DNA from 4 places in the Gordonia sp. NPDC003950 genome. Region 1 is predicted to be linked to each of the others. Evidence: predicted binding sites of a transcription regulator. Region 1 holds the regulator's gene; each other region holds the start of a gene.
What was found. The regulator LexA, encoded in region 1, represses DNA repair genes until DNA is damaged. The targets are predictions, from matches to a motif close to CGAACANNTGTTCG.

Region 1 (7,961 bases):
GCGTGCGCTTGCCCAGGCCGAGGGTCTCCCCGCCGGCCGCGTCGGCCGGGGCGTCGTTGCCGTCACCGTCGCGGACCACCGCGGCCTTCGGGTTGCGGGCGGCGGCCATGGCCTCGGCGATCATCGTGTCGGGCTCGTTGATGGCGCGCTTGACGCCCGAGGCGATCACCGGCTTGCCGTGGAATCGGCTCTTGCCCTTGACCCCCACATCGGTGGCGAAGATGACCGCGTCGGCACCCGCGATGACGTCGGGGGTGAACGGGGTCGTCCCCGACGAGCCCTGGGGTTCGACGTGGAAGTCGACCCCGGCGCGTTCGGCGGCGTACTTGAGGGCATCGGCGGCCATGTAGGTGTGTGCGATCCCGGTGGGGCAGGCGGTGATCGCCACGATCGAGAGCTTCTTCTCGGTGGTGGCGGGGGCGCCGACGGCCGCGGTGGTGGCTGCTGCGGCGGCGGGGGCGTCGGCCTTCGCGATCGAGACGGTGGCCTTCTCGGTGGAGGCGACCGTGTCGGGCTTCTTCGCCGGCGGATTGATCGCCTCGTCGACCAGTGTGACGATCTCGTCGTCGGTCTTCGCCGCCCGCAGGGACGCCACGAAGTCGGGGCGCACCAGCGCGCGGGCGAGCGAGCTGAGCAGTTTCATGTGTTCGGCGGCGCCGCCTTCGGGCGCGGCGATGAGGAACACGAGGTCGGCCGGGCCGTCCGGCGCGCCGAAATCGACCTTCTTGGACAGTCGTGCCATGCCGAGGCTCGCCTCTGTGACCGAGGCGGCCCGGGCGTGGGGGATGGCGATGCCGCCCGGCAGGCCGGTGGCGGACTTGGCCTCGCGGTCCAGGGCGCCTCGGGCGAGATCGGCGGCGTCGCTCGTGCGTCCGGCGGCGGCGAGGTTCTCGGCGAGGTAGTTGATCACCGCCGATGGGTCGTCGCCCGCGTCGACGTCGAGGTTCACCGTCGAGGCGGTGATGATCTGCTCGGACATGAGTCTTCCTTTACTGCTGGGTGTTTCGGGAGTATCGGGTGTGGGTGGGGGAGTTCGGGGATGTCGGGGTCATGTGGCGGGGGCGGCTCCGGCGAGGTCGGTGATCGCGACATGATCGGGGTCGAGCTGATCGGGCCGGGGTGGCTGGGTGCCGGCCAGGCCGGCGGCGGCCGCCCCGTAGGCGACGGCACTGCGCAGCCGTTCGGGTTCGTCGGCGCCGCGCGCCTCGGCGATGAGGTAGCCGGCCAGCGAGGAATCGCCGGCGCCGACGGTGCTTCGCGGGACGATCGGGGGAGGCGTGGCGAACCAGCTGCCCGATGTGGTGGTCAGCACGGCGCCCGCGGCACCCAGGGTCGTCAACACCGCGCCGCCGGTGTGCCCGGCGAGTTCGGCCGAGGCCGCGATGATCGGGTCCAGGTCGCCGGCGGCGGCGGCCCGCCGCAGCACCGTCGGGTCGGCGCCGCAGACCTCGGCGAGTTCGGTCTCGTTGGGCTTGATCAGGTCGACGTGGCCGGTGACCGCGGCGCGCAGTGGCTCCCCGGAGGTGTCGATGGCGACCCGGCAGCCACGCGCGATGAGCTGATCGGCCAGCTCCCGATACCAGGAGTCCTCGACTCCGGGGGGAAGCGATCCGCACAACGCCACCCAGGTGGCGCCGGCGGCGCGCGCCAGCACCAGATCGGTCAGGGCGGCGCGGCGGCGATCGTCGAGCGGTTGGCCGGAGGCGTTGATCTTGGTGGTGGTGCCGTCGGCCTCGGCGATGGTGATGTTGGAGCGGACCTCACCGTCGACCGCGACGGTCTCGTGGCGCAGACCGACGGCGTCGAGTGCGCTCAGCAGTGGGTCGCCGGCGCGGGCGGGCAGAACGGCGATGGTGTCGATGCCCGCCTCGGCGACGACGCGCGAGACGTTGACGCCCTTGCCGCCCGGTTCGGCGCGCACGGCCACCGCGCGCTGCACCTCACCGCGCTCGAGCGGCGCGGCGATCTCCAGCGTGCGATCCAGGCTGGGATTGGCTGTGATGGTGAGGATCATGCGATCACGACCTCGATGCCGCGGGCCGAGAGGGCAGCGGCGTAGGAGGGATCGACACCGGCGTCGGTGATGAGGATGTCGACATCATCGAGCGAGGCGAAGGACGAGAAGTCCTCGCGGTTCATCTTGGACGAGTCCGCCAGGACGACGACGCGTTGGGCGGAGGTCACCAGTGCCGCCTTGACTGCCGCCTCCTCGGGGTCGGGTGTCGACAATCCCAGGCCCTCGCTGATGCCGTTGGTCCCGATGAACGCCACGGAGGTGCGGAAGGTGGCAAGGCGGGCCACGGTCTCGGCGCCCACCGCGGCCTGGGTGAGGCCGCGTACCCGACCGCCGACGAGATACAGGGTGGCGTTGGGCTGATCCGCCACTACCGTCGCGATCGGGAGGCTGCTGGTGACGATGTGCAGGCGGCGATCGGTCGGTAGCGCGACGGCCGTCTGGTAGGTGGTCGTCCCGGCGTCGAAGGACACCGACCCGCCGTCGGCCGGCAGAAAGGCGAGTGCGGCCCGCCCGATGGCCGCCTTCTGGATGGTGTGGCTGGTCTCGCGTTCGGCGATGTCCTGCTCGCCGATGAGCTGAACCAGTTCGGGTCGGACCGCGCCGCCATGGACGCGTTGCAGGTGTCCGGAGCGCTCGAGGGTCGCCAGGTCGCGGCGCACTGTCTCGCTGGTGACATCGAATCGCTCGGCGAGCGAGCTAACCGATGCGCGGCCATGCGAACGAACCAGTTCGGCAATCGCCTGCTGTCTTTCTTCGGCGTACACATTGCTCCGATCGGAGAGGACGGGTGACGGCATGTCTGCGTCCATGTGGGTTTGAGTGGAAGTCGGTGTTGCTATGTCTTTGTTTACGCCTGTTTGTGTTGACAAGTCAAGGATTTCTTGTAACTTCAATCACAAGAGATGTGTGGCGGGCAGATTCTTCACAGATCGGGCCGCCGAGAGAGCGATCTCGAGACAGCACGGACCACAGATCGGCCGACGACGGCTGATACGAACCTCGAACGAAGGGCAACGCAGTGGAACATCAGCAGGGTCAGGAACTGCGTGGGACTCCCGTGGTCGGCGGGAAGGCCTACGGGCCGGTGGTTCGCCCCGGCGAGCGGATCGCCCCGGTGCACGACACCGTGACGATCCCCGAGGACGCGCGGGAGGCGGAGTTGTCCCGCTTCGTCGACGCGGCCGGGCTGGTGGCCGCCCGACTGCGCGAACGTGCCTCACATGCCTCCGGTGCGGCCGCGGAGGTTCTCATCGCGACCGCGGGCCTCGCCGAGGACCGCGGGTGGATCGGCGCGGCAGGCAAGCTGATCTCCTCCGGGTCGTCGGCGGCGTCGGCCGCGACCGCGGCGACCGAGCAGTTCGCCGCGCTGTTCACCAAACTCGGTGGTCTGATGGCCGAGCGCGTCACCGATCTCAACGATGTCCGTGATCGTGTCGTGGCCGAGTTGCTCGGACAACCCGAACCAGGTGTGCCGGTGCCCGCCGAGCCCTCGGTGCTGTTCGCCGCCGATCTGGCACCGGCCGACACCGCCGGACTCGACCCCAAACTGGTCACCGCGCTGGTCACCCGGCTCGGCGGTCCGACCAGTCACACCGCGATCATCGCCCGGCAGTTGGGCATTCCGTGCATCGTCGCGGTCGCCGATCTCGACGAGGTGACCGCCGGAACCCTGGTGCTCGTCGACGGCACCGCGGGAACCGTTGTGGTGGAACCGGATCCGGATCAGGCACGGGTGGCCGTCGATGAGAGCCGACGCGAGGCGGAACTCGTGGCGGGCTGGTCGGGGCCGGGGTGCACCGCCGACGGTCACGCGGTGGACATCCTGGCCAACGTGGCCGACGGCGTCTCCGCGCGCGCCGCCACCGCGTATCCGGTCGAGGGAGTGGGCCTGTTCCGCACCGAGCTGGCCTTCCTCGACAGCGCCGAGGCGCCCACGGTGGCGGAGCAGACCGAGCTCTACCGCGAGGTGCTGGAGGCGTTCGCGGGCCAGAAGGTCGTCGTGCGGACGCTCGACGCGGGTTCGGACAAGCCGTTGAAATTCGTCGACCACGGCACCGAGGCCAACCCGGCCCTGGGGGTCCGGGGTAATCGGATCACCGCTCGACACCCGGAGATCAGGGCCGGGCAACTCAACGCGATCGCGGCGGCGGCCCGCGAGACCGGAAGTACTCCGTGGGTGATGGCGCCGATGATCGCCTCGGCCGAGGAGGCCGCGGAGTTTGCCGCCGCGGTGCGCGGGCGCGGCTTGGTGGCCGGCGTGATGGTCGAGATCCCGTCCGCCGCGATACTCGCGTCGTCGATCCTCGCCGAGGTCGACTTCGTGTCGATCGGTACCAACGACCTGACGCAGTACACGATGGCGGCCGACCGGATGTCGGCCGATCTGGCCGAACTCACCGATCCGTGGCAGCCCGCGGTGCTCGCACTCATCTCGATGGTGGCCGAGGCCGGAAAGCGGATGGACAAACCGGTCGGCGTCTGCGGTGAGGCCGCCGCCGATCCGCTGCTGGCCTGCGTACTCGTCGGACTCGGCGTCACCTCGTTGTCGAGTGCGCCGGCGGCGTCGGCAGCGGTCGGCGCCAAACTCGGTGGCGCCACCCTCGATGCGTGCCGCGCCGCAGCGAGTGCAGCCTTGGCGACTTCCTCACCCGCGGCCGCACGTGCCGCCGCCACCGCGGCGCTCGCCGGCTGAACCTCGGCGAGCGCCGCATCGGGCGGGCCCGGGGCCCGATCAGATCCGGCGCATCACCGTGACGACCTTGCCCAGGATGGCGGCGTCGTCGCCGGGAATCGGTTCGAAATGCTCATTGTGCGGCATCAGCCACACATGACCGTCCTTGCGCTTGAAGGTCTTCACGGTGGCCTCGCCGTCGATCATCGCGGCGACGATGTCACCGTTGTCGGCCACGTTCTGCTGGCGCACGACGACCCAGTCGCCGTCGCAGATCGCGGCGTCGATCATCGACTCGCCGACCACCTTCAGCAGGAACAGTGATCCCTCGCCGACGAGTTCACGCGGCAGCGGGAAGACGTCCTCGACGGCCTCCTCGGCGAGGATCGGTCCACCGGCCGCGATGCGTCCGAGAACCGGGACGAAGGTGGGGGCGGGCAGATTCGACGCGACCGCGGTGTCGTCCGGTGGGGTGTGCTCGCCGTCCTGCACGTTGACCGCACGCGGGCGGTTGTGGTCGCGCTTGAGCAGTCCCTTGCGTTCCAGTGTCCGCAGCTGATGGGCGACCGACGACGTCGAGGCCAGCCCGACGGCGTCGCCGATCTCGCGGATGCTCGGCGGATAGCCGCGCTCGCGCACCGACTTGCGGATGACATCGAGCACGCCCCGCTGACGCGGCGTGAGCGAGGCCTCCGCGGTCGCCGCGTCGAACGGGACCTCCGGCTCGTCGGCGGCGGCCGGTCCGCGGCCGCGCTTGGTCGACGACGTCGACGTCGTCGAACGTCGGTTCTTCTCACTCATCGGGTGTTCGATCCTTTCGGTCGGAAACTCTGTCGTGGTCGGACGGTGTTGTCGGTTGTCCGGTGCGGTCGGTTGTCCGGTGTTGTCGGTTGTCCGGTGTTGTCGGTTGTCCCGTGCGGTCGGTTGTCCGGGGTGCGGCCGGGGCTGTCCGCGGGTCTGCGCTGCTGGTCAACGGCCAGATTAGTCCAGGTCACCGACAACTTCAAACACTTGTTCGACGTGTTGCGAGAAATTGTCGGAGGTGCGTGATAGAACTTCGAACATCAGTTCCTCGAACGAGTGATCGAGAAGTGATCGAGATCGGAGACTCTCATGCAGAACGCCTTGGTTCGCAATGAAACCGCAGGTCAGGCGCGTCGGGCGACGGTTCGGCGCTCCCCGTCCGGTGCCCGTTTGGGTGCCTTTCCCGACGCCCGGTGTGCGGTGCGAGACGATGTCACGGCCCGGCGCGGCGCGATCGTGCACGCAGGACGGCCGGCTCGCCGCGCCACCCCGGTGGCGCGGCACCGGCACCTCCACCGCCCCGCCGACAATCGTCCGGTCGATCGGCCTCGGGTCGCGATCCCCAGGCGCCCGGCCGGGACGCCGTGCGCCGGGCCCGTGTCGCAGTCCCGTCGGGCGGGCCGTCGCGGTGCCGCGGTGGCCCTGCTGACCGGGGTGGCGCTGGCGATGCTGGTGTGGTTGATCGGTGTCGCCGGCAGCGATTACCAGGAATCCACCGCCCCAACGCCGGTGGCCACGCAGGTGGTGCACGTCCGGGCGGGGGAGTCGCTGAACTCCGTCGCCGCGCGCGTGGCACCCGAGATGCCGCGGCAGGCGGTCATCGACCAGATCGTCGAGCTCAACGACATGGGTGGCAGCGCCCTGCATGTCGGTCAGGCGCTGCTGACGCCCGCATATCGCTGAGCGGTGAGGCGCTATTCTCGATGCATGCGCTGCCCGTTCTGCAGGAATGATGACACCAAGGTCATCGACTCCCGAGTCGCCGACGAGGGACAGGCGATCCGTCGTCGCCGTTCGTGCAGCGCCTGTGGCCGACGATTCTCCACCGTGGAGACCGCCGTGCTGGCGGTGGTCAAGCGCAACGGCGTCACCGAACCGTTCAGTCGGGAGAAGGTGATGCGCGGGGTGCGCCGCGCGTGCCAGGGACGGCACGTCCACGAGGACGATCTGGCCCAGTTGGCGCAGCAGGTCGAAGAGACGGTGCGCGCCTCGGGCGTTGCGGAGATCCCCAGCAACGAGGTCGGTCTCGCCATTCTCAAACCGTTGCGCGACCTCGACGAGGTCGCCTATCTGCGGTTCGCGTCGGTGTACCGGTCGTTCGATTCCCTCGAGGACTTCCAACGCGAGATCGACGATTTGCAGGGCAACCTCACGCGGCGCAACGGCACGGATACATCCGACGCCCTCTCAGCCGAGTCGATCCAGGGTTCGTAACGCGCGCTTCTCCGAGATCGGATATCGGGTGCCCAGCCGCTGGGCGAACAGACCCACCCGCAGTTCCTCGACCATCCAATGCGCCTGCTCGTTGACGAGATCGCGACGGGCCTCGGGTACCTCGGCGAGTCGCTGATTCCACCGCCCCGTGACCCTGTCGAGCGCGCTCATGGCCGCCCGGTCCCGGTCCGCCGATCCCGGAAGGTGTTCCAGCCGCTCGCGTGCGGCCGCCAGATATCTCGGGAGGTCGGCCAGGTGCTCACGGGGAGTGGCCAGGACGAAGCCGTCGAAGATCAGGTTGGCCAGTTGCTCGGCGACGTCATCGGCGGCGACATGACCGGAATGCTCATCGATTGCCTGACGCAGCGGCGCAACCATCCGGAGTGCGTTGACGGCCGAGGCGAGATACTCCGGTGCGGCCGTACGCACGCGCGGACCGAGTGCGGCGGCCAGCGCACCGAACTGCTGCGGTGACCGCACCCGGGCCGCCGCGTCGACGTCGACGAGATCCCGGATGGCCCGCCTGGTGCAGTCGGCGAAGAACTCGCTCGCATCCCGGTAGGGGTTCTGGCTCAACGCGAGTCGCCCCGCAGGGTCGAGGCCCGACGATGCCTTCGACGAGAGTCCGGTGATGGTGTGGTCGAGCAGCGCGATGACACCGGCGACCCGCATCCGGTTGGCCTCGTCCTCGGTGGCGGCGGTGGCCCGCGCGACGCCCACGGATCGGCCCGGCTCGCCGACGGCACGCAACGTGGGATGGCGGGTGATGCGTTGGCCCGCGACGTCGGCGGTCTCCGTGACGGCGAGGGTGCCGATTCCGTCGGCGGTCCAGGTGGTGTGCACGTCGGCCGGTGGTGTCGGGCGACGATCCGAGACATCGGCGGCGAGGTCTGCGAAGGATTTGCTGCGCCTGCGGATCTCGCCGGCCTCGTCGACGACGGCGAAGGTGATCCGCAGGTGGGCGGGCAGCCGATCGACGGCGAAGTCCGCCGGTGTCACGGTGTGCCGGGTGATCGTCGACAACTCGCGGGCCAG
Region 2 (7,961 bases), on a different contig from region 1:
CAGGGGGCTCGGATTCGGCCCGTTCGGTGATCATGCCGGACGGGCCGATCATGTTGTGCGACGTTGTTGTCGCACCGCTGTGCGGCCTGCCCGGCGGCGATGTTTCACATCGTCCCGCGTGCAGCTGTGCGCGCGATTAGAGTTATCTCATGGCTTTCCATGTCGACTCCGAGGTCGGTCAGCTCAAGCAGGTCATTTTGCACAAGCCCGGGATCGAACTGCTCCGATTGACCCCGGCCAACGTCAAGAGTCTGCTCTTCGACGATGTGATGTGGGCGGAGAAAGCGCAAGAGGAACACGAACAGTTCCAGCAGATCCTGCGTGATCTGGGCGTCACCGTGTACCTGTACCAGGATCTTCTCGCCACCGCGCTGGCCCAGGACGGCGCCCGGGACGAACTCACGGCGGAGTTGGTCACCGAGACCCAGTTCGGTACCGAACTCGACGGTCCCCTGCAGCGACTCCTCGACGAGCGGGAGCCGGCGCAACTCGCCGAACTGCTCATCGGTGGGATCCTCAAGCGTGAGGCCGCGCCCTACCTGAAGGGTGTGTCCAGTCTGCTGCTCGACAGCCTGCACGACGACGACTTCCTGCTCGCCCCGTTGCCCAATCATCTGTTCCAGCGCGACAATTCGGCCTGGATCTATGAGGGTGTCAATCTCAATCCGATGGCCAAGCCGGCGCGGCAGCGCGAGACGATCAACTCGCGGCTGATCTACAACTTCCACCCGATGTTCACCGCGGAGGAGTTCGCGTTCTACAACGGCAACGACCCGATGCGCTACACACCGGCGACGATCGAGGGTGGTGACATCCTGGTGATCGGCAACCGCACGGTGATGATCGGGATGAGCGAACGCACCGCGCCGCAGGGTATCGAGGTGCTCGCCGAGAGCCTGTTCAAGGCGGGCACGGTCGACCGGGTGCTCGTCGTCGAACTGCCGATGGAGCGGGCGTTCATGCATCTGGACACCGCGATGACGCAGATCGATCGCGACGCGTTCAGCGTCTACCCGTATCTGCCCGAGACGCTGCGGTCCTACACACTCACCCCGCACGGTGACCAGGGACACTTCACCGTGACGGAGAACACCGAGTTGTTCGCCGCCGTCGCCGAGGCCCTCGGGGTGGACCGTCTGCGCGTCCTCAAGGCGCCGATCGACCGGCTCGAGGCGGCGCGCGCCCAGTGGGACGACGGCAACAACTTCGTCGCGGTCAGTCCGGGTGTGGTGATCGGTTACGAACGCAACGTCACCACCAACAAGTTTCTCGGCGACAACGGGATTCAGGTGATCGGACTGTCGAGTTCCGAGCTCGGCCGGGGTCGCGGCGGCCCGCGGTGCATGTCGTGCCCGATCGAACGCGACGCGTGATCGGGCGATGTCTGTGGTGTCCGATCCACCGTTGATCGTCGAGACGACGTCGGGGCCCTACCGCGGTGTCCGCGCGGGTGCGGTCGATGTGTGGCGCGGAATGCGTTATGCCGCACCGCCGGTGGGGGAGAACCGGTGGCGTCGGGCGCGGCCCGTCGACGCCCACGCCGAGGTGGTCGACGCGGACCGATTCGGTGCGGTGTGTCCGCAGCAACGACATCCGGTCATCGTGTTCGGTGACGACCCGGTGATGGACGAGGACTGCCTGTTCCTGAACGTCTGGGCTCCGGCGGTGCCGTCGGATTCGCCGCGGCCGGTGATGGTGTGGGTGCACGGTGGTGCCTATGTGTACGGATCGGGGAGTCAGCCGCTCTATGACGGGGCGCGGATGGCGGCCGAAGCCGGGATCGTCGTCGTCACCATCAACTACCGTATCGGCGCCTTCGGATTCACCGACCTGAGTTCGGTGATCGACGGAGCCGAACCCAACGCCGCGCTGTCCGACGTGCTGGCCGCGTTGACGTGGGTGCGCGACAACATCGCCGGATTCGGAGGCGATCCGGCGCAGGTCACCCTGGCCGGGGAGTCTGCGGGCGGCGGCATCGTCACCACCATGCTCACCGTCCCGTCGGCCCGCGGCCTGTTCCATCGCGCCATCGCGCAGAGTTCGCCCGCCACAACGGTATTCGACACCCAGCGGATGGTCGACGTCGCGCACCGGATTGACCGCGCGGTGTCGGGGTCGTTGGCCACCGCGTCGTCGTCGGCGGTGGTGACCGCGGGCATGCTCGCGTTTGCCCAAGTGCCGCAGAATGATCCGGGAGTGCTGGCGTTCGCTCCGGTGGTCGACGGTGACCTGGTCCCGCGGCATCCGTTGGACGTGCACCGGGCCGGTGAGGCGATGCAGGTGCCGCTGCTGATCGGCAGCAACCGCGACGAGTCGGCGGTGTTCCGGTACATGAAGTCACCGCTGATGCCCATAGACCTGTCGCAGATCCGGAAGATGTTCGAGCGCATCGCGATTGAGCAGCCGAACCTGTCGATTCCGGACGAGCGACGCATTCTCGGTGTGTATCCGCGACATCCGAAGGCCGCGGGCCTGGCGATTGCCCGCGATCTCGCGTTCCGGATGCCGGCGATCTGGGTGGCCCACGCGCATTCGGTTCGGGTTCCGGTGTACCTGTATCGGTTCGATTGGGCCCCGAGGATGTACAAGGTGCTTCGCCTCGGAGCCACCCACGGAACCGAGCTCAACTACATGTGGGGCAACCTGCCCACCGGATCGCGGGACATCACCTACAAACTCGGTGGGCGGTCGACGGGCGAGAAGGTCGCCGAGCGCATGCTGGATCGGTGGGGTTCCTTCGTGCGTGATGGCGTACCCGGCCATCGGGGTGGGACCGACTGGTCTGCCTTCTCGCCGGACCGGCGTACCTCGATGGTGATCTCCGCGCAGGACCGACCCGTCGACGGCCTCGACGATCGGATCGCGGCGGCGTGGGGAGATGAGGTCCTCGCCTTCCGATGACCGCGGCATGAGCCCGCGGTGACGTGAGTCACGTCCGGAGAAGTTGCCCCGGACGGTGAGACGTCGCTAATGTTCCGTCTCATTCGGTTCTCCTTACCGTGCGGTCAGGAGTCGGGGACCGGCCTGAATGTGTTTCGTCCGACGCGAATGATTCCGACACCGGGAGAACCTGTGCGTAGTGTGCTGCGGTCCATGCTGGCCGTCATCGTCGTCCTGTGTGCCATCGCCGCTGCGGCGGTGACCTCTGTCGCCGGTGTGGCCCACGCCGGTCCGCCGAACCGAACTCCACAGCTCGCCGAGGTGTTCAACGGGTATGTGGTCGGGACCTTCACCTCAGGTCGACTGGCCAGCCCGCAGGAGATCTTCACGCCGCTGGTGTCCGACGACCCGTTCTATGTCGAGCCACGACTGCGTGGTGACGAACGCCCCGGGACGCTGCTGAAGGCCAAGAAGGTCGACGTCCAGTTCACCGGGTTCCGGCCGGGGAATCTCGACGCCTACGCGCTGATGTACGTCACCCGCGGACTCCACGACGAGGCCGACATCAGCACCGGCATCCTGATGGTCCCGCGCGACGGTCGCGACAATGCCGACCGGCCGATCGTCGGTTACCAATTCGCCAATGACAGCGTCGGAGCCTACTGCCATCCATCGACGATGTGGACCGGTCGTGATCCGCTCGACGGTGCGACGTGGTCGGCGCTCGGACCGTTGGCTCAGATGTTCGGCAAGGGCTACGCCGTTCTCATCAGCGACGTCGGCAACAACGCCGATCCCGATCCGCATGGCGTTTTCGCCGGAAGGTTCGGTGGCAACACGCTTCTCGACGGATTGCGCGCCGCGATCGCTACCTCTCCGGCGGGGCTGTCGGCGTCTGCGCCGATCGCGTTGTTCGGCGTTGCCGGTGGCGGTGTCGGTGCGGCCTTCGCCGCCGAGAATGCGGATCGGTACGCGCCCGAACTGAATATCCGCGGGTCCATCCTCGAGGGTATGGCCGTCAATCAGCGTAACTTCATCCGCGCGTCGGACGGTTCCATCGGATCCGGGTTCGCCTTCGCGACGCTGTTGGGTCTGGAACCGCGATATCCGGAGATGCGGATCGACGAGAAGCTCAGCCCGGCAGGCAAAGCCCTCGCCGACGTGTTCCGCACACAGTGCCAGACGCCGGCATACTTCGGCACCCCCTTCCTGCCGTTGTCGGTCTTGTTCAACGGCCGGAACCCCGCCGACATCCCCGAGTTCCAGCATGTCTATCGCGACAATCAGTTGGGCACCAGGGCACCCAAGGCGCCCGTGCTGATCGCATCGTGCGCCCGCGACGACTCGTTCATGTCGCTGGTTCCCGCTGCCGACGCCCGAGCCCTGGCCGCGACGTACCGCCGTGGCGGCACCCGCGTCGACTATCAGCCCACCGACTGCAGCATGCTGACACTCCTCACCAACATGTACCGCTGGGGTACAGACCTTTTCGGAATGCAGACCATCGACTGGATGAGCGCTCGCCTGAGCGCCTGAGGGATGGGTATCGCGTGCTACGCACCCTCACTAGAGGGCCGTCGAGCTGCGATACCTGTTCCCGGCATTCACATTTCACTGTGGACTTGTCAAGGTACCGATGCGGTCCCGGCCGGAGCCGGGTGCGGGTTGGTTGGTCTGTTATCTATCTGTGGGCGAGGGTCTTACCCCGTTGGTCGAGCCCTTGCCCGTCGGTCGAGCCGTGTCGTTTCGACGGAGCTCAACGCAAGGAGGCCCCGCAAGCCAAGGCTGGAACCGAATCATCATGCCGCACCCGGAAATCCATCCAACGTCATGGTCCGGCGGTGATACGACCGCAGCCACCTGCGTTGCGGGTCAACACTTTCCGGTGGAATCAACCACGGGTGGTGATCGGCTCCCATGACGACGTCCCATCCGTTATGGTGGACATCGTCATGACAGGCCGAACAGAGCAAAGCGCCGTTCTCCACACATGTTTCGCCGCCGTCAACCCAGTGGACGATATGGTGCGCCTGGGTCCGCGAGGGCGGTGCTCCACACTTGATGCACCCCTTATCCCGGTGCGCCAGGGCGCGTCGTTGGGCCCGGTTGAACAAGCGGATGGTGCGCCCGAGCGATAGTGGTACCTCGTCTTTGCTGACGATCATGACGCCGACGGTGGCGTCGCAGCACAGTTTGCGGGCGGTGGCTTCGGTGACCGATCCCATGAACTGCAACGACGCCAACGATGGTGTGCCGGTGGGGATGGTGAGGTTGACCAACTCGGTGGGCATGCGTGGTCCGTCGTCGCAGTGCTCGCCTCGGGCTGCGTGGGCGGCGGTGTCGAGGATGATCTCCAATGCGTCGGCACGCATCTGACCCGCGGAACGCGGATCGCGGGATCCGTCGGGTTGGGGTCGTGGCGCCGACAACACTTCGATCGCCGTCCTCAACTTCTCCCCGAGTACGGCGTGCAGATCGCCGGTGACCGTGAGGCGTCCATCATCGGAATCGTGGAAGTCCAGGGTGTTGATCGAACGGTCCTCAGCGGCGGGTAAACCGTCGGTGTCATCGGCCTGCTGATTTCCTCGGCTTTTGGCGTAGTCGCGGATTTCGGCGGGTGTGAACCCGGCGGTGGCGTGCCCGAGGAGGGCAATGCTGTGGGCGTCGCGTTCTTCGGTGGTGACGGGCTCGCCGGATCGTTTCTCGATGTGCGCCAATCCTCGGACAATGGCGTCGGCGTGTTCGGCCGAGAGCGTGCCCAGCGCGGTGTGGCGGTGCACTCGCTCGATGTCGGGTGTGGTGCCCAGTCGGATCATGCGAGACGCCGAGGCCGGGGCGACACCCCATTCGTGTAGTAGCTCTTGAAGTTTGCGGCCCTCGTTCTCTGCGACCTTGAGGTGATCGCAGAGTCCGACAAGCACACTCGCATGATGGTCGACGAGATTGCGGATGAGCAGGATGGCGTGCAGTGCGTGCTTTGCGTTGTCGCGGGTGAGGCTGCGGTTGGTGTAGTCGAGTTCGGATAAGAAGTCGATGGTGGTGTCAAGTTCCCCCGGTGTCATGTTTACCACAGTACGCCGGATATCCGTTCGTGGCAAGGGTCAGTTTCGTGAATCCTGTTGCTGTGCATAACGTTTGGTCTGTGGATAACTCGTCGTCGACCGGACTTTTCTGTCGGTGGGGTGTGGTATGGGGCGTCGATTTCGCGGGAGGTGTTGTGGTGGTGAAGATTCCAGCGTTGGGTTGCGTGGTCTCGACTCGGACTTCGCTATCGCTCCGTCCGGCTCGACCGGCGGGATGGGGTCGGCTCGACCGGCGGGATGGGGTCGGCTCGACCGGTGGGGTGAGGTCGCCGCGACCGAAACTGGGTTGCTGTCAACGGAATCGAAAGCGCTGTCAACGGAATCGAAAGCGCTGTCAACGTAATACAGAGCGCTGTCAGTGATGAGGAGAGCGCTGTCAGCGTGATCCAGAGCGCTGTCACCGATATCGAGAGCGCCGTCAGCGAAGAGGCGAGCGCTGTCAGTGGCGACATGGGAACGGGTCCGGATTGTCGGTGCGGGCGGCTACAGTGGCGGCATGTCTCGAGTACGGCTCAATGGGTCATCAGTTCTGCACGACGGTGGGTTTCCCTACAGCGCGACGGTGTCGCCGGGGTCGCTCATCTTCACCGCGGGTATCAGTCCGCTCGATGAAAACGGCGCGGTCGGCGCATTCGGTGATGTGGTGGGGCAGACGCGGATATGTCTGGCGAACCTCGCGGCCGTGCTGGGTGAGCAGGGCGCCACGTTTGCCGACGTCGCCAAGCTGACCATCTATGTGGCGGAACGACTTCAGGCCGATCTCTACGTCGCGTGGGAGGCGGTGGTCGCCGAGTTCGAGACCGTTCCTCCGGCAATGATGATGGGTGTCACCGTACTTCCGTACGACGGTCAACTCGTCGAGATCGAGGCGGTCGCCGCACCGCCGCACGGGTGATCATGACGCGTCCCAGAGTCACCGACCGCGCCCGCCGAAACCGGTTGCTACGCCGCCACCGACTGGCCGCCGACACACGCGCGACGTCCGTCGTCGAGGCCGCCGAATCGATGGTCGGCCTGCATTCCACCACACCGTCGACCGTCTACCTCGCCGCGTGGGCGCGCATCGACGGATTTACGTCCGCATCGATGGACGACGCGCTCTACGTCGACCGGAGTCTGGTCAAGCAGTTGGCCATGCGCCGAACGCTTTTCGTGTTTCCTCGCGACCTCCTGCGGGAGGCGGTGGGTGCCGTGGGCCCCCGGGTGACGGCATCCGAACGCACCAACATGCTCCGCGATCTCCGCCGCAGCGAGTGGTGCACCGATCCCGACGGATGGATCGACGCGGCGCGCACGGCGGTCGCCGCCGAACTCGTCGACGGCGTCACTCTCACATCGTCGCAGATACGCGAGCGCCTGCCCGAGTTCAACCGGACGGTCATCGTGAGCCCGGGAAAGTCGTACGGCGGCACGAACCCGATGTTGCCGCGCATCATCAACATGATGAGTGCCGCGGGAGACATTGTGCGAGGACCCAATTCGGCGGGATGGCATATGTCGAGACCCTCGTGGTCGTCCATGCGGGATTGGCTCGGCGAGCAACTCGATCCGCCCGATCCCGCGACCGCGTATGCAGCGATGGTCCGTCGTTGGCTCGCGTCCTTCGGCCCCGGCACCGAATCCGACCTGGTGTGGTGGCTGGGTTCGACCAAGGCTGCGGTGCGGCAGGCGTTGGCGCAACTCGACATCGCCGAGGTCGAACTCGACGACGGCTCGGTGGGGTACGTCCTCGCCGAGGACGTCGTCTCGCCCGACGACGATGATCTCGAACCCCAGGCCGTCCTGCTGCCGGAACTGGATTCCACCACGATGGGTCACAAGATCCGCGACTTCTACCTCGGGCCACACGGCGAGCACATCTTCGATCGCAACGGCAACGGCGGCCAGACCGTGTGGTGGGACGGTCGCATCGTCGGTGGCTGGTACCGCGACGACGACACGAGCATCCGGGTGCATCTCTTCGAGAAGCTGCCCGCCGGCGCTCGTCGCGCCGTCGAC
Region 3 (7,961 bases), on a different contig from region 1:
TCGGGCGGTACCCGGACCATCAGGCCGCCGCGTGAGCTCGCCGCGAGCGCCATGTTGCCGTTGATGAGGAATGCCAGGCCGCCGAACATCGGCTTCTCGTCGACGTTGGATTCGGCAGCCAGCATCGCGCGGATGCGGAAGGCGAGATCCTCGTCGTAGGCCACCCAACGAGGGTAGGACGCATCGGTGTGTGCGGCCAGCGGCGTCGGCGACCGTGATCGTTTCGCTGAGAGTTCGTGGCTATATCGTGCACCACACTTGCGCCTATCTTACCGATGAGTAAGATAGGCGCATGGCGATCAATCTCGAACTCCCGAAGAAGTTCGACTCCGCGGTCGAACAGGCACACCTGGCGGCCGAGCACATCTTCCGGCCGATCTCGCGCACCTATGATGCGGCCGAGCATGAGTACCCCAAAGAGCTCGATGACCTGGGCAAAATGGTCAAGGAGTCGCGGGCCAAGACCAGGGAGGCCGAGAAGGCGGAGCCGTCGTCGACGGCCGACACCGTCAACGGCGCCAACATCCGCGGCGTGCTGCACGGCGTGGAGATGGGCTGGGGCGACGTCGCCCTGATGCTCTCGATTCCGTATCAGGGACTCGGTAACGCCGCGATCTCGGCGGTGGCAAACCCCGAACAGCTCGAGAAGTTCGCCGGGGTGTGGGCGGCCATGGCGATCACCGAGCCGAGCTTCGGTTCCGACTCGGCCGCCGTCTCCACGACCGCCACCCGCGACGGTGACGACTACGTGATCAACGGGGAGAAGATCTTCGTCACCGCGGGTTCGCGCGCCGATCACGTCGTCACGTGGGCCACCGTCGACAAGAGCGCCGGACGCGCGGCCATCAAGAGTTTCGTCGTCCCGCTCGATGCCGACGGCGTCAGCGTGGTGCGGCTCGAGCACAAGCTGGGCATCCGCGCCTCCGACACCGCCGTGCTGCGGTTCGAGAACGCCCGCGTTCCGGCCGATCACCTGCTCGGCTCCCCGGAGGTCGATACCAAGAAGGCGTTCGCGGGGGTCATGCAGACCTTCGACAACACCCGCCCGGTGGTCGCGGCGATGGCGGTCGGCGTGGGCCGCGCCGCCCTCGAAGAACTGCGGGCCCTGCTCGAGGGTGCCGGCCACACGATCGACTACGACGCGTCCACCACCACGATGCACGCCGCGGTCGCCGAGTTCATCCGCCTCGAATCCGATTGGGAGGCATCGTGGTTGCTCGCCCTGCGGGCCGCCTGGATGGCCGACAACAAGCAGCCGAACTCCCTCGAGGCGTCGATGTCGAAGGCCAAGGCCGGGCGGATGGTCACCGACGTCACCAATAAGGCGGTGGAACTCGGTGCGACGGCGGCATATTCGGAGACGATGCTGCTGGAGAAGTGGGCGCGCGACGCCAAGATCCTCGACATCTTCGAGGGCACCCAGCAGATCCAGCAACTGATCATCGCCCGCCGGATCCTCGGGAAGTCCAGCGCCGACCTGAAGTAGGTTTCAGCGCAACAGGTTACGTCGCAGCCGCTCTTCGCGGGCCAGGCGCTCGGCGTCGCGTCGGCGTCGTTCGGCGAGGATCGCCGCGAGCACGAGTTCATACGGTGCGCCCGACGGCGGGGCGGGTGCCACGTACGGCGCGACCGCGATGATCAGCCGATCCGACAGCGCGCGACGCGCGGCCGGGGTGTACTGCTCGGCGCGCGTGAGGAACAGGCGCAGTGAGATGGCGGTCGAGTCCGGTATCGACGAGAGGTCGGCGGTCCGCGCCCAGGGTTCGAGCATCGGCGGCATGCCGACGGGGTCGGGCATCTGGAAGCGGAAGCGGTCGCGGATCACGTACGTCCCGGCGACCATGTCGCCGAGGCGTTTGTTCTTCCGGCTGATGGCCGACGCGATGAGCGCCGGGACGCCGAAGAAGGTGTAGATCTCGACGACGCCGAGCATGGCGCGCGTCAACGCATGCCGGAACTGGATCGGCCCGGCGTCGTCGCGGACGGTACGCAGGCCGAGCGCCAGATGCCCCAGGGTCTTGCCCCGGGTGGTGGTCTCCACGATCGTCGGCAGCGCCGCCCACGCCAGCACCACCGACATGGTGGCGCAGGCGCCGAACAGGGCCTCGTCGGTGGCCAATTTGAACGACAGCCACAGCAGGAAGATCAGGACGGTCATCCCCACGACGAAGTCGATGAGGCCGGACGCGATGCGCAGTCCCAGCGATGCGGCGGGCAGATCGAGGGCGACCGCCTCCCCGGACACCAGATCGTCGCGGCCGACGCCCACCGTCGCGGGTACGCCCCGACCCCAGGCCGCGGTGCCCGCCGGCGCGGCCGGGTACGGCCCGCGCGGCGACGGGGGAGCCATCGGATACATACGCGACACTCTAACCAGCACGTCGGCCGCGGCTTCGGCGGACAGCCGACCGAATGACGGTGCCGTGGCCGGATCGGCCCCGGTGAACATCGCAGCCACTACCATGTCGGCGTGGATCTCGATGCCTACGTGGCGGCCAAGAAGCCGACCTGGGACCGACTCGACGAATTGTCGCGTCGGCGTCGGCTCACCGGCTCGGAGGCCGACGAGATGATCGACGAGTATCAGAAGGTGGCGACGCACCTGTCGGTGATCCGATCCAGCGCCCCCGACCCCGCGCTCGTCGGATACCTGTCGTCGCTGCTGGCCCGGGCGCGGTCGCGGGCGGCCGGGGTCAAACTCGGCGCCTGGGCGACCCTCGGGCGTTACCTCGGACGCACCTTCCCGGCCGCGCTGTATGCGACCCGCTGGTGGTGGCTGACGACGATGATCGCCTCGGTGCTCGCCATGGTGGCGTTGACGTGGTGGTTCCTCGATCATCCGCGGGTGGAGACCAGTTTCGGCTCACCACAGGAGATCGAGGAACTCGTCAACAACGACTTCGCGAACTACTACTCCGAGCACGCGGCAACCTCGTTCGCATTTCGCGTGTGGTCCAACAACTTCTGGCTCGCGGCCACCTGTATCGCCTTCGGGGTGTTCGGGTTACCGGTGATCATGGTGCTGTGGAGCAACGTGCTCAACCTCGCCGTCACCGCGTCGATCATGATCCGGCACGGCCGCGCCGACGTGTTCTTCGGCCTCATCACCCCCCATGGGCTGCTGGAGATGACCTGCCTGTTCGTGGCCGCCGGCGTCGGACTCCGCGTCTTCTGGGCGTGGGTGGCGCCCGGCGACACGCCGAGGCTGCAGTCGCTGGCCGCGCAGGGTCGCGCCGCCATCGGCATCGCCCTCGGGCTGGTGGGGCTGCTGCTGATCACCGGCATCATCGAGGCCTTCGTCACGCCGTCGCCGCTGCCCACCTGGGCGCGCATCGGGATCGGTGTCACCGTGTGGGTCGGCTTCTTCGTCTACGTCTTCACGCTCGGACGGTGGGCGTACAACGACGGCGAGCGCGGCGACATCGACGCCGCCGACCGTGATTTCATGGCACCGGTAGCGTGAGTCGGATGACGATCGACATCCGCCAGGAGACGACGCAGGATCGACCCCGTATCCGGGACATCATTTTGGCGGCCTTCGACGACGGCACCGATGGGGAGGACGCGGTCGAGGCCGCGTTGACCGACGCGTTGTTCGCCGACGACGGCTATCTGCTCGCTCTGTCGCTCGTCGCCGTCGACGACGGTGAGATCGTCGGCTTCGTGATCGGCACCCGCGGCTGGGTCGGCGACGATCCCGCGATCGGCATCGGGCCCCTCGCGGTCATCCCGCACGCCCAGGGCGGTGGCATCGGTTCGGCCCTCATGACGCGGCTGATCGACGACGCGGCGGCCGCCGGCGAGCACGTCCTCGCGTTGCTCGGCGATCCCGAGTACTACGCCCGGTTCGGCTTCCGGACGGCCGCCGACCTGGGGATCGAAGCACCGGACCCCGAGTGGGGTAGGCACTTTCAGGCACTGCGAATCCCGGAGGGGCAATCGGAATCGCCGATCCGCGGCACGTTTCGGTACGCCGCACCCTTCGATGAGCTGTGACATTCAGTAGCTGATCGGAGTCACCTCAGAAGGGTGGTGGTGCGCCGTCATCAGGCACGACGGGGTATCGCTTCTTGCGTCGTCTCGGGCGTGGCGGGTTCAAAGGGTCGACGCCATCGGCGATGCGGGTCCGGTTGCGTTCCCGTTCGCGGCGTCGCCGTTCGTACTTCGCGGCGAGCCGATCCCGCTTACTGGTGGGGATGACCCCGGGTTCCCGGGGTGTCGGTGGCGCGGCTGGTGGGTCGGCGAACCGGTAGCGCCGTAGCCCGCCGAAGAAGTCTTCGAGGGTTTCCGCCGGCCCCGGAATGTTCAAGCCTTCCGGGGTGGTGAAGACGGTGACCAGCCGTCCGTTCTCGTCGCGGTACTGGTCATCGAGCCAGCGGGAGTGCGTTTTCTGCAGGTGATGGCCACGGCACTTGGCGTTCAGCCCGTCGGGGGTGGTCTGTCCACCGAGTTCGGGGTGCTCGTGGTCGTATTCGTGCACGTGATCGCAATCCCCGTCGAACGCACTGCCCCGGCAGGCGGGGATGACGCACTCGCCGTGGCGCATCCGGATGAATGTGTCCAACGCCGTCGACAGTCGGTATGGATCCGACGGCAACGCCGACGGGAGTTCGACGTCCTCGGGATTCACGCCCTTGGGCACCATCCGTCGGATCGTGGTCGGGTATCGGCTGATCAGATCGAGGATCTGCTCGGGGATGACCGCACCCTGCCCGACGAGGTAGCCGAGGTTCCCGTCGATCGGCATCTCGGCGGCCGAAACGGTGCTGCCCGAGCGGGATTCGGCGTCGGCGGGCGCGGCGTCCGTGTCATCGTCGGGCGCCGAATCGGGAGGTCCATCGTCGGCGGGTTCGGGTGGCGGTTCCGCAGCGACATCCGTTTCTGCGCTTGCGCTCTCGGCGTCCGAGCCGCATTCGTCGGGCAGAGTCATCTGCACCGCACGCGTGTCGGTATGCGTGGCCGGCTCGGGCTCGGGTTCCTTCTCGAGCTCAGGCTCGAGATCCGGCTCGGATGCGGGCTTCGATTCCGTACGGCGCGACTGAACTACCGATTGGCGTGCACCTCCACCGGATTCGTCGCCGGCATCGGACCGTCCCCGTCCTTGCGCCTGGCGCTCCTGTTCCTGGCGCTCCTGTTCCTGTTGGCGTTCCTCGATCGCCGCAGCGGTGGTCTCATCGGCGATGACGTGCAGCACGATCTGCACATCCGGAATACAGCCCGGCTCCGGAATGTCGGCGGGGCAGTCCTCTTTGCCGCATTCACACGCGAACTGCGTCCCCGACAACAACGAGTACATGGCATCGGCCTGGCGTTGCCGCCGCGTCCGCGGGTCTTTCCGGCAGGCGCAGTCGGCCAGGGCGGCGATCGTCTTCTCCGCGATCGTGATGTTCTCCGCGGACATGGTGCCGGTGATCTCCCCGGTCCCATCCCCCTCGAAATGAGTGAACACACCCCGCTTGTCCAGGTTCCGTTTCCGCGGTTCCCGCACGGCGTCCGGAGCATGCTGGAACACGATCTTGTCGACCATGTCCCGCAAACTCGTCGCCGGCCACTGCCCCTGCCTGCTGAACAACCGCTCGGCGATCGCTGCGTCGACCAGCGCGGTGTTCGGATGCAAGGCCGGCCCCGGATCGAGCAGGTTGGTGCGGTCGATCAGGGTCCGGAACTGGCTGTGGCTGATCCGCCCCTCGCGTAGTGCCCGCCCCGTCTTCGGCAGGCGGGTGGCCATCACGATCGCCTCATCCAGCATCCGCCGGGTGGTCACCATCGCCAGGTTGCGGGTGCGGGAGATGTGTTCGGCCGCGATCTGCGCGTACTCCGCCGACTCGTCCAACGGCCGGTCGGTCAGACACCTCACCACATACGCGGTGAAATACGAATCCAGCCACGCCATATAGGAACGGCACCGATCCAACTCGGTCATCGCGACCAACACCTCGTTGATCGAATGCTGATCCAACCGATCCGGATCCACCCCGAACAGAAACTCCGGCGGCAACCCCGGCCACGGCGACGGCCCCTGCTTCAACAACGCGTCGCGCACATCCCCACGAATCCGCGCGCTCCATGGAATGCTGCTCACCCTCGCCCCCTCGAACAAGATGACCGTCGAAGCTCTCTTCGATCTGACCATCATTGTAAAGACGGCCACCGACAAAACCGTTCACGCCGACGATCGGCCACCCCATCTGTGGACCAATCGACTTCTGGGGACAACTCAGCTCCGCGCCCGACGTCGGGTGACGGACGGTGGCCCCGACCGCGACCCGCTCGGTCCGGCGAATACTCCTACTCGCAGGATCGTCGGCACTCGGCCGCGCATCGAATCACGAAGGGCCCCACCGAAACTGCTACAACAGCCCGCGTGACTTGAGCACCAGGTAGTGATCGGCCAGAGCGGCCGGGAGGTGTTCGGGATCGGCATCGACCACGTCGACCCCGATGCGTCCCAGCGCCGATTCGGTCCGTTCACGCACCATCAGGGTGCGCGCCGCCGCGGCTGCCTCGTAGATCTCGGCGGCGTCGTCGCGTCGCGCACTCATCTCCTCCACCGCCGGGTCGCGGACCGAGCCGATGATCACCTTGTGCCGCAACGCGAGCACCGACAACGGAGCGAGCAGCGATTCCTCCACCGCGGCCGGTTCGAGCGGCGTCAGCAGCACCACCAACGCCCGCTGCCGCGTGAGCGTGGTGACCTCGGCGGCCAACAACGGCCAATCCGCTTCCAACAGAGCCGGTTGCAGCTCGGTCATCGCGTTGACCAGGTCGCCGAGCAGGGTGGTGCGCGGCGACCCGACGACACGTCGGTGGATCACCCTGTCACCGGCGATCAGGTCGACCCGATCACCGGCGTGGGCGGCCAACGCCGACAACAGCAGTGCCGCATCCATCGCCGCGTCGAGGCGGGGCGCGTCACCGACGCGTGCCGCGGAGGTCCGGGAGGTGTCCAGCACGATGATGATGTGGCGGTCCTTCTCCGGCTGCCAGGTACGCACGACCACCGAGCGTCGGCGTGCCGTCGCGCGCCAGTCGATGCTGCGGACGTCGTCACCTTCGACATAGTCACGCAGCGAATCGAATTCGGTGCCCTGACCGCGGATACGCACGGCCGACCGACCGTCGAGCTGGCGTAGCCGGGCCAGGCGTGAGGGGAGGTGCTTGCGTGAATTGAATGGTGGCAGGGCACGAATCACCCCGGGCAGAGGATAGCTGTGCTGTCGTGCGGCCAGGCCGAGCGGACCGGGGCGTCGGATGGTCGCGCGTACCGCGAGCCGATCACCGCGGCGCACCGGCACCAGAACGGTGGTCAGTTCCCGGCGCTCGCCCGGCGGGATGTCGAGGTCGTGCTCACCGGACCGCACCCCGGCCGAGGGCTGCCACGAATCACGCAGCCGCCCTCTGAATCTCCGGGTCCCGACATTCTCGGCGACGATCACCGACGAACCGGCAGCACCGAGACGGATTGGTGCCGACGGAAGGCGATACAGTCGCAGCGCCGTCGAACCGGCCGCGAGCAGATCGACCGCCATCACCACCGCGCAGGCGAACACCCACAGCAACACCACCCACACGTGGGGGAACACCACCGCAGGAATGATGCCCAGCGAGAGGAGGGCGACGAAGCGGCCGGTCAGCACCATCAGCGCGGGACCGGTACCGAGTTGATCGCGGCGTCGAGCACCGCGGCCACCGAGACGCCCTCCAACTCCGCCTCCGGACGCAACGAGAGCCGATGGGCCAGAGTCGATTGCGCGAGTGCCTTGACGTCGTCCGGGGTGACGAAGTCACGGCCGGACAGCCACGCCCAGGCACGGCTCGTGGACAACAATGCGGTGGCACCACGCGGACTGACCCCCAACGCCAGCGACGGTGAACTGCGGGTGGCGCGCGCGATGTCGACGATGTAGGCGGCGATCGCCGGCGCCACCGCCACGTGTCGGATCGCGTCGGCGCCGGCGACG
Region 4 (7,961 bases), on a different contig from region 1:
GAAGTCGCGTGTCGTCGCACGCGTGATTTCACTCGTGGCACACATTGTGCCCCATCCGCTCGGATTCTCCGCTCAGTGCCAGTCACGCGAACGAGACCCCACGCGAAGATCCATGCGCTGCAAGCGATCCGCGACCACCGTGACAGCGCCCTCGGCGTTCTGCACCCGACCCCGGACCAGCAGTGCGGTGGCCGTATGCGCCAGTTCCCGGTACTTCGACCACAAACCCACCGAACAGACGACGTTGACCATGCCGGTCTCGTCCTCGAGGTTGATGAATGTCACACCCGAGGCCGTGGCCGGGCGCTGACGATGGGTGACCGCCCCGCCCACCAGGACCCGGGAACCGTCCGGGACGGCCAACAGACCGTCGGCGGGGATCACCCCCAACGCCGCCAATCGCGGTCGCAGATACTGGGTCGGATAGGACGCCGGTGTGATACCGGTGGCCCACGCGTCGGTGGCGGCCAACTCCACATCGGTGAGTCCCGGCAGCATCGGGGTCGTTGATGCCTGAGGGAGATCGAGGTGCTCCGGACGCGCCGTCGACGCCGCACCGGCCTCCCACAACGCCTGCCGCCGACTGAGTCCGAACGTCTCGAAGGCCCCCGCCCCGGCCAGTCCCTCCAATTGCCGGGTGGTCAACCCGGCTCGTCGGGACAGATCGGCGAGACCGGTGAAGTCGCCGTCGGCACAACGCGCCTCGATGATCCGTTCGGCCACCTCGTCGCCCACCCCACGAACCCCAGACAAGCCCAGCCGGACCTCCTCCCCATGATTTTCCAGGGTCGCCTCGGCGCGTGAACGGTTGATGTCGGGTCGGTGAACCCGCACACCGTGTCGGCGCGCATCGGCCACCAGCGACTGGGGCGAGTAGAAGCCCATCGGTTGCGCCCGCAGCAACGCCGCACAGAAAGCGGCAGGGTGATGCAACTTGAACCACGACGAATAGAACACCAGCGAGGCGAAACTCTGCGAATGACTTTCCGGGAAACCGAAATTGGCGAAGGCCGCCATCTTCTCGAAGATCCGGTCGGCGGTGTCCCCGGTGATCCCGTGGGTCGACTCCATGCCGTCGTAGAACCGCTGACGCAGTCGCTGCATCTTCTCCGGTGACCGCTTGGAACCCATTGCCCGACGCAACTGGTCGGCCTCGGTGGCGTCGAAGCCCGCGACGTCAACGGCCAACTGCATCAACTGTTCCTGAAACAGCGGCACCCCCAGCGTGCGTTCGAGCGCCTTGAACATCGACGGGTGCTCGACGCCGACCGGCTCGGTCCCGTTGCGCCGCCGGATGTAGGGATGCACCGACCCGCCCTGGATGGGCCCGGGACGGATCAGCGCGACCTCCACCACCAGATCGTAGAAACAGCGGGGCTTCAGGCGTGGCAGCGTGGCCATCTGCGCACGGGATTCCACCTGGAACACACCGACCGAGTCGGCGCGGCACAACATGTCGTACACCGCGGTCTCGGCGAGGTCGAGGGTGGCCAGGTCGACGTGCAGGTCCTTGTGTTCGGCTACGAGATCGATCGCATAGTGCAACGCCGAGAGCATCCCCAGACCCAGGAGATCGAACTTCACCAAACCGATTGCCGCACAGTCATCTTTGTCCCATTGCAGGACGCTGCGGTCGGCCATCCGAGCCCACTCGGTGGGACAGACGTCGGCGATCGGCCGGTCGCAGATCACCATGCCACCGGAGTGGATTCCCAAATGTCTTGGCATTCCCCCGATCTCGTCGGCGAGTTCACGAACGTCGGCGGGCGCGTCCTGCGGCATCGTGGCCCACGCATCCTGCTGCCCGGTGGCATAGCCCAACGCCTTGGCACTGTCGCGTACGGATGACCGTTGCCGATAGGTGATCACGTTGGCCACCTGGGCGCTGAAGTCGCGGCCGTAACGCCGGTAGACGTACTGGATCGCCTCTTCCCGCCGGTCGGACTCGATGTCGACGTCGATGTCGGGCGGCCCGTCACGTTCGGGTGAGAGGAACCGCTCGAACAGCAACTCGTTGGCCACCGGATCGACATTGGTGATGCCGAGGGCGTAACAGACCGCGGAGTTCGCGGCGCTCCCCCGTCCCTGGCAGAGGATGTCGTTGCGTTTGCAGAAGTCGACGATGTCGGCGACGACGAGGAAGTACCCGGGGAAGGAGAGGGTATCGATGATCGCCAGTTCGTGTTCGATCTGTCGATACGCCTGGGGATGCCGCGTGGGGGTGCCATACCTCGCGGCGGCCCGGGTCATCGTGAGATGCCGCAGCCAGGTGGCCTCGGTGTGCCCGTCGGGAACATCGAAGGGCGGCAGTTTCGGTGCGATCAAACCCAATTCGAAGGCGCAGTCGGCAGCGATCTGCACGGCGTTGTCGATCGCCTCGGGATGTGCGGGCAACATCCGAGCCATCTCGTCGCCACTGCGCAGGTGCGCTCCGCCGACCCCGGGCATCCATCCCTCGATGGTCTCGATGTCGGTGCGGGCCCGTACCGCCGCCATCGCCATCGCCAGCCGACGTCGTGGCGGTCCGGCGAAATGGGCTCCGGCGGTGGCCACCGTCGGTATCCCGAACCGGGTGGCCAGACCGGCCAGCGCCGCGTTGCGGGCATCGTCGTCGGGAAGCCCCTGCGCGGTGAGTTCGACGACCACACCACCGGCTCCGTAGCGGTCGATCAGACCACCGAGCGCCTTCTCCGCGGCCGGGAGCCCCCCGCGATCCAGCGCTCGGCGCACCGCCCCCTTACGACAGCCGGTCAGCACCAGCCAATGTCCGGCGTCGGCGATGAGGCGGTCGGCGTCGTAGCGCAGCAGCCCCTTCTCGCCTCCGGACATGTGTGCGTCGGCGATCACCCGCGACAGTCGCCGATATCCCTCACTGTCTCGCGCCAGCACCAGCAGATGTTCGCCGGGCGGATCCGTCACGCCGGTCCGGGCCACATCCGGCTGCAGCGACAGCTCCGCACCGAACACCGTCGGCATGCCGAATTCCCTTGCCGCCTCGGCGAATCGCACCACGCCGTAGAAGCCGTCGTGGTCGGTGATCGACAATGCCGTCAGATCCAGCCGCTGCGCCTCGGCGACCATCTCCTCGGGCATCGACGCGCCGTCGAGAAAGCTGTAGGCGCTGTGCGCGTGCAGTTCCGCGTAGCGGACCGACGAGGACTCGGTCCGGATCTCCGGCGCCACGTAGGGTCCACGCTTACGTGACCAGGCCGGCGAGTCCCCACCGTCGCCGGGGCCGAAGAACTCACCGGGACGATCGTGACCGTCGGAGGCGCGCGCACGCCCGGAGAGGACTCGCTCCATCTCCGACCACGTCGGTGGCCCCTGGTTCCAACCCATCCGTTCATCATAGAACATTCGTTCGATACTGGTCATCGCACCGGCCGTCGAGGTCTGTGATGTATCGGTACATAGGTGACAGTTCTGCGTCAGGCCATCGGTGACACTTGGTGTGTCAGGACTTCGGTGAGGTCTGGTCTTCGTGGGGCGTGGGCCGCGGGGTTGTCGATTGCCGACGTAGCTAACTCCGGGAGTGGGTCGAGGGTGCTCGACAACGACCTCTCCGTCGGTGTTGGCGATGACGACCGTGTTCCGCGAGGCCGGTGTGGCTCACCGTGAACCGAAGAAGAAGCCTCGCTCGGCGTGGCGGCGGTTCGTCTATCCGGCACCGGACGCGTGCTGGCAACTCGATGGCACCGAATATGTAGGTGACTGCATCCACGCTGACGGTCCCGGAGGTACTGACAGTTCGGAGCAGGACAAGATACGGGCCAGCGATGCCGTCGAGGGGACCTCCGTCAGGCCCATCGACTGCATCTTGTCATGCACGCTGATCGGTTCGTGATCCAGACCGGAAGCCTCTAGGGCAGCGCGCACCGCGACTGCTTGCCCTTGACCTCGTCACTCAGCGCCGACGGGCTCGACTTCGGGCGGCGGGTGCGGGGTTCCAGCACCGCCGCGGCCCCCTCGTCCTTGGCACGTTTACGCAACTCGTAGAACGACTTCCGGGAAATTCCGTGTTCGGCGCAGAACGTCGAGACCACTCCGCGCGGTGCATCATCAGGCCACTGCGAGATAGCCAGACGCACGACAGGGTCGATAGGGTTGTTAACAGCCACCGTCTGAGCGTTGAGTGCGGCAGCGTGATCTGACCCGACGAGGTCGGTTCGATCGAAGCCCAACCGACAGCGTGTCGTGGATATCGATGCGAAACACAAGCCTGCCTCCAGATCGGTCGTCTTGTCGCCTGAATCGACGTGTATCAATATTGACGTGTGTCGAATAAGAATCTCCTGCTGCCACCCGGCCGCGGCCTCAGCACTGACGAGACCGGGGCTGTCACCCCACTGTTGAAGGCGCTCGCGGACCCGGTTCGGCTGCGGTTGCTCTCGGAGGTCGCTGCGCATCCGGGCGGCGAGGCGTGCGTGTGCGACATCTCCGGACCGTTCGAGCTGTCGCAGCCGACGATCTCGCATCATCTGAAGGTTCTGCGTCAGGCAGGTCTGGTGACGAGCGAACGGCGCGCGACCTGGGTGTACTACCGCGTGAATACCGAAGCATTGCAACAACTGTCAGTCCTGCTGGGAGATCTCGCCACGGTCGTGGGGGAAACGCGTTCGTGCGAGGCCGACCAGTGACCGCCACCGACACCGCGGTCGCGGGAAAGTTGTCGATGCTCGACCGGTTCCTACCGGTGTGGATCGGCGCCGCGATGGTCGCCGGCCTGCTGCTCGGCCGAGTTGTCCCGGGCCTGGGTGACACCCTGGCGGCGGTAGAACTCGACGGCATCTCGCTGCCGATCACCCTCGGCCTGCTGATCATGATGTACCCGGTGCTGGCCAAGGTGCGCTACGACCGGCTCGATTCGGTCACCGGTGACCGTCGCCTGCTGCTCGGATCGCTTCTGCTCAACTGGATCATCGGACCGGCGTTGATGTTCGCGCTGGCCTGGCTGCTACTCCCGGATCTGCCGGAATACCGGACCGGACTGATCATCGTCGGACTGGCCCGCTGCATCGCGATGGTCATCATCTGGAACGACCTGGCCTGCGGTGACCGCGAAGCCGCTGCCGTCCTCGTCGCGCTGAACTCGGTGTTCCAGGTGATCATGTTCGCCGTGCTGGGCTGGTTCTACCTCTCGGTGCTACCCGGCTGGCTCGGCCTGGAACAGACCACGATCGACGCCTCGCCGTGGCAGATCGCGAAGTCGGTCCTGATCTTCCTCGGCATCCCCCTGGTCGCCGGCTACCTCACCCGCCGCATCGGCGAACGGACCAAAGGCCGCGACTGGTACGAATCCTCGGTCCTCCCGCGGTTGGGTCCGTGGGCGCTCTACGGGCTGCTCTTCACCATCGTCATCCTGTTCGCCTTGCAGGGTGAGCAGATCACCTCGCAACCCTGGGACGTCGTGCGGATCGCGCTCCCGCTGCTGATCTACTTCGCGGTGATGTGGGGCGGCGGATTCCTCCTCGGCGCCGTGATGGGACTCGGTTACGAGCGGACCACCACGCTCGCATTCACCGCCGCGGGCAACAACTTCGAGCTCGCCATCGCCGTCGCGATCGCCACCTACGGTGCGACCTCCGGCCAGACTCTCGCCGGAGTCATCGGACCACTCATCGAAGTGCCGGTCCTCGTCGCCCTCGTGTACGTGTCCCTGGCATTGCGGAAACGCTTCACCAGCCCGAGCACCGCCTCTAGCCCAGATGTATCGAAGGAGCCAGGTCGCGATGCCTGAGAATGTGTTGGACGAGCAGCTGAGTCGCGGCGAACACCGCCCAACCCGAACTGTTGATGACCATACCGTGCTCGCCCGCACCACCGCTGACCTGGCCACCAAGTACGAGGGTGTGGTGTCTCGCCAGACGGTGGAACGCTGTGTGTTCGAGTCCTACACCGCGTTACGGCGCACCTCCCGGGTGCACGCGCACCTGACGACCTTGGCGGGACGATTCGCTGCTGATCGGTTACGCGCACTGGCCCAGGCGGAGGGTTCGGTACCCAAGGATGTGCCCGAGGTCTTGTTCATCTGTGTGCAGAACGCCCGCCGCTCGCAGATGGCCGCCGGATTGTTGACCCATCACGCCGCCGGTCGGGTACACGTGCGCTCCGGCGGATCGGTGCCCGCGCATTCGATCAACCCGACCGTCGTCGAGGCGATGTCTGAGATCGGCGTCGACTTGGGCACCGAGTACCCCAAACCGCTCACCGACGATGTGGTCGCTGCCGCTGACGTGGTGGTGTCGATGGGCTGCGGCGACGCGTGCCCGATCTATCCCGGCAAGCGCTATCTGGACTGGACGGTCTCAGACCCCGAGGGCCGTCCCCTCAACGAGGTTCGCGCGATCCGCGACGATCTTGATGCCCGCGTTCGCGAGCTTCTCTCCGGACTCGCTGCCGAACGGGTCTAACTTTTCCGAGCTTCCCTCACAGCTGAAAGGGCTTGTGTCTTATGTCTTTCTCTCGACCTAGCGTGCTGTTTGTGTGTGTCCACAACGCTGGCCGATCGCAGATGGCCGCCGGTTTCCTCACCGCTCTTCGCCAGGGCAGCGTCGAGGTCCGCTCGGCCGGATCCGCGCCCGCCGACTCGATCAACCCGGCCGCTGTCGAGGCGATGGCTGAAGTCGGTATCGACATCTCCGCGCAGTCACCAAAGATCCTCACCCCCGACTCTGTCGAATCCTCCGACGTCGTGATCACCATGGGCTGTGGCGATGCGTGCCCGGTGTTCCCCGGCGTCAGCTACCGCGACTGGGCCCTCGATGACCCGGCCGGCCAAGGTATTGACGCGGTCCGCCCGATCCGCGATCAGATCCGCGCACTGGTCGAGGGCCTGCTCGACGAACTGGTACCCGCCGACCAGCGGGTCGGCCAGTGAGCACGCCACCGCAGGTGTTGTTCGTGTGCGTGAGCAACCGCGGCAAATCGGTGATGGCTGAACACCTCACGCCCACGGTCACCGGCCGGATCACCCCATCCTCGGCCGGGACGAGTGCGAAGATCGGCGGCCAGGTCAACGAACTGTCCGCCCAGGTACTCGCCGAAGTCGGCGCCGACGTCGCCGGACATCAGCCGCGGCAACTCACCGACGACCTGATGCAAGCCGTGGACCTGGTCGTGGTGGTCGGTACCGCTGACGTCACCCCACCCGACGGCGTCGCCCTCGAGGTGTGGGACACCGACGAACCTTCCGAACGGGGCATCGACGGCGTCGAACGGATGCGGCTGATCCGCGACGACATCACCCACCGGATCCGCGCCCTCGCCGACCGCATCGCGCGGTAGGCGAGAGCGCGAGCCACGACCCCCTCAGCAGCAGGCGGTGCGCGCCTCGGCCGGTTCGGCGGCGTTGCCACCGCAGCACACCGAACCCTGCTCGGCTTCCTCGGCGGCGTTCTGTTCCAGGAGTTTCGGGCTGGTGCCGAAGGTGTCGGAGTCGGCGAGCACGGTGTAGACCTCCCACTTCTCCTTCGCCGGCCCGGTCACCCACACCTTGTCCTGCGTCGCGAAACAACAGGTGGAGTTGATCTCCTCCCGCGTAAACAGGCCCTCACCGGACAGGCGGGCGATCTCAGCGTGCACCTTCTCGCTGGACTCCACCTCGACACCGAGATGGTTGATGGTGCCGCCCTGGCCGGGGTTCTCCAGCAGCACCAGCTTCAGCGGCGGCTCGGCGACCGCGAAGTTGGCGTAGCCCGGCTTGCGTTTGGCCGGGGTGGTGTTGAACAGCTTGGAGTAGAACTCGATCGCGGTACCGAGATCATCGACGTTGAGTGCGAGCTGCATACGGGACATGACCATCACCTTAACCTGTGAGACATATATCGAACTACGGTCATCATGCAGAGTGCCGACCTTTTCGACATATGTCAAGACCACGGGTATGGTCGGGTTATGCCGAAGACCTTGCCGATGGTCGACATCAGTGCCCCGATCTGCTGCGCGCCGGTGTCGGCGGCTCC

Region 2: a site for LexA is predicted at 5,959-5,972, ahead of ACWETB_RS10760 (DUF222 domain-containing protein). Genes of this name have one in related genera too.
Region 3: a site for LexA is predicted at 6,110-6,123, ahead of ACWETB_RS01575 (DUF222 domain-containing protein). Genes of this name have one in related genera too.
Region 4: a site for LexA is predicted at 3,351-3,364, ahead of ACWETB_RS09860 (error-prone DNA polymerase). Genes of this name have one in related genera too.

Annotation. Positions count from the first base shown of each region.
Region 1 covers NZ_JBSGIT010000007.1:73,404-81,364, forward strand. Annotated here, with positions in the region: gene ACWETB_RS07880 (PTS fructose transporter subunit IIABC) at 1-979, opposite strand, end outside; gene ACWETB_RS07885 (1-phosphofructokinase family hexose kinase) at 1,049-2,014, opposite strand; gene ACWETB_RS07890 (DeoR/GlpR family DNA-binding transcription regulator) at 2,011-2,781, opposite strand; gene ptsP (phosphoenolpyruvate--protein phosphotransferase) at 3,036-4,709, shown strand; gene lexA (transcriptional repressor LexA) at 4,749-5,489, opposite strand; gene ACWETB_RS07905 (LysM peptidoglycan-binding domain-containing protein) at 6,090-6,395, shown strand; gene nrdR (transcriptional regulator NrdR) at 6,420-6,926, shown strand; gene hrpA (ATP-dependent RNA helicase HrpA) at 6,900-7,961, opposite strand, start outside.
Region 2 covers NZ_JBSGIT010000010.1:41,183-49,143, forward strand. Annotated here, with positions in the region: tRNA gene ACWETB_RS10740 (tRNA-Thr) at 1-9, shown strand, start outside; gene ACWETB_RS10745 (arginine deiminase) at 150-1,373, shown strand; gene ACWETB_RS10750 (carboxylesterase/lipase family protein) at 1,381-2,901, shown strand; gene ACWETB_RS10755 (lipase family protein) at 3,094-4,416, shown strand; gene ACWETB_RS10760 (DUF222 domain-containing protein) at 4,680-5,942, opposite strand; gene ACWETB_RS10765 (RidA family protein) at 6,460-6,858, shown strand; gene ACWETB_RS10770 (winged helix DNA-binding domain-containing protein) at 6,861-7,961, shown strand, end outside.
Region 3 covers NZ_JBSGIT010000001.1:327,848-335,808, reverse strand. Annotated here, with positions in the region: gene ACWETB_RS01600 (TfoX/Sxy family protein) at 1-164, opposite strand, end outside; gene ACWETB_RS01595 (acyl-CoA dehydrogenase family protein) at 293-1,486, shown strand; gene ACWETB_RS01590 (RDD family protein) at 1,490-2,359, opposite strand; gene ACWETB_RS01585 (stage II sporulation protein M) at 2,471-3,463, shown strand; gene ACWETB_RS01580 (GNAT family N-acetyltransferase) at 3,469-3,996, shown strand; gene ACWETB_RS01575 (DUF222 domain-containing protein) at 4,022-6,082, opposite strand; gene ACWETB_RS01570 (DUF58 domain-containing protein) at 6,351-7,640, opposite strand; gene ACWETB_RS01565 (AAA family ATPase) at 7,640-7,961, opposite strand, start outside.
Region 4 covers NZ_JBSGIT010000009.1:55,214-63,174, forward strand. Annotated here, with positions in the region: gene ACWETB_RS09860 (error-prone DNA polymerase) at 73-3,339, opposite strand; partial or broken gene ACWETB_RS09865 (helix-turn-helix domain-containing protein) at 3,682-4,118, opposite strand; gene ACWETB_RS09870 (ArsR/SmtB family transcription factor) at 4,275-4,637, shown strand; gene arsB (ACR3 family arsenite efflux transporter) at 4,634-5,737, shown strand; partial or broken gene ACWETB_RS09880 (arsenate reductase/protein-tyrosine-phosphatase family protein) at 5,730-6,410, shown strand; gene ACWETB_RS09885 (arsenate reductase ArsC) at 6,452-6,877, shown strand; gene ACWETB_RS09890 (arsenate-mycothiol transferase ArsC) at 6,874-7,284, shown strand; gene ACWETB_RS09895 (ArsI/CadI family heavy metal resistance metalloenzyme) at 7,309-7,794, opposite strand; gene ACWETB_RS09900 (Rv2640c family ArsR-like transcriptional regulator) at 7,894-7,961, shown strand, end outside.